DNA from 3 places in the Anoxybacillus sp. UARK-01 genome. Region 3 is predicted to be linked to each of the others. Evidence: riboswitches for the same ligand, from Rfam matches in the RefSeq annotation. Region 3 holds a riboswitch; each other region holds the start of a gene.

Region 1 (2,274 bases), on a different contig from region 3:
AGTGTCGCAATATAAATGACAAAATCAAAGGCAGCTGACATCGAATGAGAGATCGTTGAGAAAATGAAAATTTGCGCTAATCCATTTGATAAAATTAAAGCGAATTTCGGCATTCCTTTTTTGTTTTCTTTTAAGAAAGAAGGGATAAACAAACCTTGCTTCGCGGCTTGATACGGAACCTCCGCGCTTAGCAGCACCCAGCCGAGCGTCGAGCCAAGAAGGCTGATAAGGCCAAGTCCAGCTAAGATGTATGCGCCGCTTGGCCCTAAAATGGTTTGAATCGCATCCACTAAAGGCTTCTCTGAATGAATCAACTGTTTTTGCGGCAGCAAGCCCATTACAAGCACACTTATGCCAATGTAAATGATGAGAGCAATCAGCAAACCAAGAATGGTTGCCCGTTTGACATCTGTTTGCTTGCGTGCACGTGAAGCGAACACAATCGCAGATTCCACTCCGACAAATGCCCATAATGTCGCAATAGCCGCGCTGTTCACTTGTCCGAACAGGCTAACGGCATGGCCTGCTTCATCGTAACGCGGAGCGACAACAGAGCCGATGTTGTTTTTATCAAATGCAAATAAGCTAATGGCAATAAATAAAAAGAAGCCGAGCACCTTTGCCGAAGTGGCTATGAAATTTAGTTTTCCAGCTCCCTCGATGCCGCGCAAAATAATAAAGTGCATTCCCCATAATAGAGCGGTACAAACCATAAATGTAAGGAGGTTGCCGAGTTTGATCGGTGTAGCGCCTACCATAAATACGGTTTGTTTGCTTGTTAAAATCGGAAAGAATGTGGATAAATAACTCGTAAATGTCGTAATAATAGCTACGTTTCCAGCAAAATTTCCAATCCAATAGCCCCAGGAAGACATAAATCCCGATAAAACCGAGGCGTTTGATCTCTTTGGAAACAATTCCTTCGCGTAAATTTGCGGCCCGCCATTTAACTCAGGCTTGCGAATCGCTAAATTGCCAAAGACAAGAGCGGTCATTAGCACTCCGCCACCTGTTAATAGCCAAGCTAAAATGACCCCTAAAGGGCTCGCGGCTTCTGAAAGTGAACGAGGAAGCATAAAAATTCCTGATCCAACCATATTCCCAACGACAAGCGCCGTTAATACCCAGAGACCTAGTTTATTTTGCTGCAAGATAACCCCTACTCCTTTCTGATTTGCGCATTTATCAAAAAAAAAATACACCCTTAAGTTTTCAACGGGTGCATGTGACATCCGCATCGAACTTAATGTAGATAGCGCTCCATCGCTTCCATTAAGCGATGGCAGTCCTGACTCTATTCGAATGCAGGCCCAGCTTGCGGCGCCAGAGTACGCTGCAAACTTCGGCAATGAATCCTTTCGTTTGAAGTCATCGGTTCCTCTGTCCCTCATTCAAACTACTTTTATCCATTGCAACCTCTATCTCATCTAAGTTGACGAGAAGAAAAAATATTCAATTACCTTGATAATCATACACGATTCGACAATATTCGTCAATATGCTTTTATCTGAAGCATGAACAGGAATTTTTAGCAAACAAGTGGAATATAACTAAGGTTAGAAATTTTTGAGGAAAAGGAAGGGATGGATTTGAAGTTTTCCGAGTTTCTATATAAACGCCCTGACATGGAAAAACTAAAGACAGAATTTCAAGCGGCATTGCAGGCGTTTCAGCAGGCCCTGCATGCGGAAGAGCAGGATGAAGCGATGAAGCAAATCAATAAACTGCGCAACGAATTTAGCACGATGGCGCAAATTTGCTATATTCGCCATACGGTTGATACAAATGATGATTTTTATAAGCAGGAGCAAGATTTTTTCGATGAGGTGGATCCGATTGTCAAAGGCCTTGTCAACGAATATTATGAGGCGCTCGTCGCCTCCCGATTTCGTTCGGAGCTCGAAAAACGCTGGGGAAAACAGTTATTTGCACTTGCGGAAACAGAGCTTAAAACGTTTTCTCCTGAGATTGTCGCGGATTTACAGTTAGAAAATAAGCTAGCAAGCGAGTATACGAAATTGGTAGCCTCCGCAAAAATTTTATTTGAAGGACAAGAATACACGTTGGCACAGCTGCAGCCGTTTGTGGAGTCGCCTGATCGGCAAATGCGGAAGCGGGCAAATGAAGCGCGATTTGCCTTTTTTGAAACGCATGAGGAACAATTTGACGATATTTACGATCAGCTTGTCAACGTGCGGACAAGCATTGCAAAAAAACTAGGGTTTAACAACTTTATTGAACTTGGATATGCAAGGTTGGGACGGACCGATTATG
Region 2 (2,274 bases), on a different contig from region 3:
TTGGCCAGAAATTTTGGCGCTTTTCCTTCTTTTGCTAGATCCCAAAGCATTCGAGTAGATGCGTACATACCGGAATTTCCGGCTGATAAAACCGCTGTTAAAATGACGGCGTTCATAACGGATGCAGCCAACGCAATGCCAGCTTTATCAAAGACGAGAGTAAATGGGCTGACCGTAACGTCGCTATTCGCTAGATTTTCATTTGTATACGGAATAAGCAGCCCGATTGCTAAAATAGCCAGTATATAAAATAGCAAAATACGCCAAAATACTTGACGAATGGCGCGAGGAATGTTTCGTTTCGGATCCTCGCTTTCACCGGCTGCAACCCCAAGCAGCTCTGTTCCTTGGAAAGAAAATCCTGCGGCCATAAAAATGCCGAGAGTCGCCATGAACCCACCATGGAACGGAGCGTCGCCGATGGTGAAGTTTCTAAATCCAACCGCTTCACCACCCATAATACCTACAATCATGAAAAAGCTGACAATAAGAAAAATAATAACCGTTACTACTTTAATAAGGGAAAACCAATATTCGGCTTCACCAAATCCTTTTACAGATAAATAGTTAAGTAAAAACATAATCACTAAGCATAATGCGCTCCATAAAAGTGAAGGGCTATTCGGAAACCAAAATTTCATGATCATAGTCACAGCCGAGAGTTCTGCGGCAATTGTAATGGCCCAGTTATACCAGTAGTTCCATCCTAAAGCAAATCCGAGAGCAGGATCGACAAATTTCGTTGCATACGTACTAAACGTTCCGGTAACGGGCATATAAGCGGCCATTTCCGCAAGGCTGGTCATCAAAAAATATACCATCACTCCAATCGCGATATACGCTATGAGCGCTCCACCCGGTCCAGCGGTATGAATCGCTCCGCCGCTTGCTAAAAACAACCCAGTACCAATCGTTCCCCCAAGAGAAATCATTGTTAGATGCCTTGTTTTTAGCTTTCGTTGCAGCTGGTTAGGCGAAGCCGGTGTGGCGGCTTCCTGTTTTTGCATGACGCTTTCCATGTTTTCATCGCTCCTTTTTTTCATGTTGTCATGGAAAGGAGCCGGGCAATAAAAAAAGCCGCCGAAGGAGATTCGGCGGCAATGCAATCATTACCCGTATCAACCCTTCCGTGAAGATAGCGCCCCACGGTTGCTTTACGCAAACCGTGACAGTGCTGCCCCTATTCGGTGACAGCCCCAGTTCGCACATCCAGAGAAATGTGCCAACTTCGGCGGCTTTTCCCTTCGAGCGAAGTCTTCAATGTTCTCTGCATCTCGTTCGCTGTACTCATAAAAGCCGCAACCTCTACCTCATCGGGTGAATGAGGATGCTATTCATTTTGTTCCATGATGATTATAAAACAATTTTTGTACAAAAACAATATTTATTTATGCTTCAATCGCAAAAAAGCCAAACCCTTCTATGTTTACTATATACGTGGAATAGAGCGAGAGGCATGGAACGATAGAAATCCTGTTTCGTGAACTACTCACCACTTAGCTAAAGCTTGAAGTGGGAGCTTCTCAGTTCCACGACGAAAGCCGCCTTTCGTCTCCCTGAGCGTGACTTCGGGTCGTTCCAACCCTAGATGTCCGACAATTCGGAGTTCTTTTGTACCTTGGATATTTTACGCATGGAAGGATCAGCTTGGTTTTCGCATTTTATTTTCTCCATGCAACCTCCTATATCCAGTTATGAAAGAACGACATAGGTTTATTTTACCACAGGGTCAGACAATTGAACAGGCAAAAGCCTGTCCTTGTCCGAAGTCGATTCATCTCCCACTTTCATCAAGCTTCGCAAGATTTAGAAATGGGAGACTTCTCGACTGAAGAATGTTAAAACGACCAATGGTAAATAAGCAAAGAAAAAAGGATTCACGATATAAGTGAATCCTTTTTTCTTTATTATTCTGACATTTCTACAAGTTTTTTCGATAATAATAACAGAACAAAGCCAAGAACAATGGTAATGCCGCCAATTAAGCTGAAAATTTCTAGATAGCCTAATGACTCCGTAAAAGCTGCTAATTGACCTGCTAAAATATTCGCGATACCAGTTGCTGATAACCAAACTCCCATTAGCAGGGAAGCGAGACGAATCGGTGCGATGCGGCTTGTAAGTGATAGCCCAACCGGTGATAGGCAAAGCTCACCAAGCGTATGCAAAAAGTATGTTAAAACAATAAATAATGCATTTGCTTTTACCGTAATGTGTTGCTCGTCGCTTCCGGTTTGCAGCAGAGCAGGAACCAAAACAGCAAATCCGAGACCA
Region 3 (2,274 bases):
TCCTGAGCCGACAATCGATACTTTGGCCAGTTGGCTTTCATATTCTATCTTTGCTCCCTTGAATGATTCCAACACTTGCAAAGTCTCAGGCAAATCCTCTGTGCGAATGGAAAACGACACAGCTGCTGCTCCGCTATTGGTTGTGTTTTGAATAATAATATCGACATTAATCCCGCGATTCGCTAACGCTGTAAAAACGGTTGGCAACATAGGCAACTCGTGCGGGAGCCCTTGGACCGTCACTTTTGTTACTTGATCTTCAAAAGCAATCCCTCTGACAATTAAATGCTGTTCCATTGAAACATCCTCCTTTACCGTTGTTCCGCTCTCTTCCTCCATACTCGAACGAACTTCCAGCAATACTTGATAATTTTTAGCAAACTCTACAGCCCGCGGATGAAGCACTCCTGCTCCAAGATTGGCCAGCTCTAGCATCTCATCATAGGAAATTTCCTCTAGCTTTTTCGCTGCTTTTACATAACGCGGATCGGTAGTAAACACTCCTGTCACATCTGTATAAATATCGCACTTATCCGCTTGTAGAGCGGCCGCTAAAGCTACAGCTGTCGTGTCAGAACCGCCGCGACCAAGAGTCGTGATATCTCCCTTTTCCGTCACTCCTTGAAAACCAGCCACAATGACGATTTGTCCTGCTTGCAAATATTGATGAATTCTCGTTGTGTCAATATCTATAATGCGAGCATTGCCATGAACAGTCTCTGTCTTGATTCCAGCTTGCCAGCCCGTTAAAGAAACAGCTGCATACCCCTTTTCTTGCAAAGCCATCGCTAATAGGGCAATACTCACTTGCTCCCCTGTCGAAAGAAGCATATCCAGCTCCCGCTTGCTAGGTTGGGACGTTAGCTGTTTGGCTAAATCCACAAGCTGATTCGTCGTCTTTCCCATCGCTGAAACGACAACGACCACTTGATGTCCTTTTTGCACCTCGCTCATTACTCGATCAGCGACATGCTGAATACGTTCAATAGATCCTACAGACGTTCCGCCAAATTTTTGCACAATCATTCCCATTTTTCTCATCCCTTGTTCTTAAAATGTTGATTTCAGCATCCATACCGGTATAGAAACAAATAAAAAACAGCAATGAGAGGCTTCTCATTGCTGTGCATAACGAAATAAGAAAAGAAACGAATTCGCTCCACACAGTGAGATAGCTCTCCAAGATGGGTCATCTTGACAGTCCTACATTTCTTAAACGCAGGACCAGCAGGAAAAGCAATGAGACTTCCCCCACTTCGGCGAGCCTCCCCTTTCGGCATTTTTCTTTGGAACCCATTTTCCTCCAAATGCCTACTCTTGAAGTTCGCGCCTCTATCTTCACTTCTGTGCTTAGAAGTGTATAAATATGCAATTAAGGTGATTGTATCAGCTTTTTCTCCAATTGACAATACTATTCTCGCAGCTTTTCATAAATTTTTTCAGCAACTGCGCGAGGAATCGCCGCTTTTTGCAGCTCCTCAATCGTCGCTTCTTTTATATTTTTTAAAGAGCCAAAATGCTTAAGAAGCGCTTTTTTTCGCTTTTCTCCAACTCCCGGAATGTGGTCAAGCGCGGACTGAAATAACGATTTTCCTCGCGTCTGGCGATGAAACGTAATAGCAAAACGATGGACTTCATCCTGAATGCGCTGCAGCAAATAAAATTCTTGGCTGTTTCGCGACAATGGCACGATTTGTGGTGGATCTCCCATGATTAATTCCGATGTGCGATGCTTGTCGTCTTTTACAAGACCGGCAAGCGGAATTTCCAAGCCCAACTCATTTTCTAACACATCGCGAACAGCCGCCAGATGTCCCTTTCCTCCATCAATTAAAATCAAATCCGGAAGAGGAAGGCGTTCCTTTAAAGCACGGCTATATCGCCGCCGTACAACCTCGCGCATTGATTCATAATCATCTGGCCCCTTCACAGTTTTAATTTTATATTTGCGATATTCTTTTTTCTCAGGCTTGCCGTCGATAAACACCACCATCGCCGAAACCGGATCAGCCCCATGGATATTAGAATTATCAAACGCTTCGATTCGATGCGGTGTTGGAATGTTCAACGCAACTCCTAAGTTTTCAACCGCTTTAACCGTTCGTTCTTCATCGCGTTCAATAAGATAAAACTTCTCTTTTAAAGCGATCGCTGCATTTTTACTCGCAAGATCGACCAGCTCTTTTTTCTTTCCTCTTTTCGGCTGAATAACAGGCACCTGGAGCAACTGCTCAGCCAAACTTCCGTCAACCTCAAGCGGCAGGATTACTTCTT

The links. Region 3 has a riboswitch for lysine ahead of B6A27_RS10755 (aspartate kinase). Riboswitches for the same ligand answer to the same signal wherever they lie in the genome.
Region 1: another riboswitch for lysine. It lies ahead of B6A27_RS17870 (amino acid permease); the one in region 3 lies ahead of B6A27_RS10755 (aspartate kinase).
Region 2: another riboswitch for lysine. It lies ahead of B6A27_RS17630 (amino acid permease); the one in region 3 lies ahead of B6A27_RS10755 (aspartate kinase).

Annotation. Positions count from the first base shown of each region.
Region 1 covers NZ_NASY01000057.1:31,982-34,255, forward strand. The annotation lists gene B6A27_RS17870 (amino acid permease) at 1-1,151, opposite strand, end outside; lysine riboswitch at 1,246-1,429, opposite strand; gene B6A27_RS17875 (M3 family oligoendopeptidase) at 1,590-2,274, shown strand, end outside.
Region 2 covers NZ_NASY01000056.1:47,526-49,799, forward strand. The annotation lists gene B6A27_RS17630 (amino acid permease) at 1-1,019, opposite strand, end outside; lysine riboswitch at 1,129-1,316, opposite strand; gene B6A27_RS17635 (peptide MFS transporter) at 1,908-2,274, opposite strand, start outside.
Region 3 covers NZ_NASY01000042.1:217,964-220,237, reverse strand. The annotation lists gene B6A27_RS10755 (aspartate kinase) at 1-1,032, opposite strand, end outside; lysine riboswitch at 1,165-1,343, opposite strand; gene uvrC (excinuclease ABC subunit UvrC) at 1,412-2,274, opposite strand, start outside.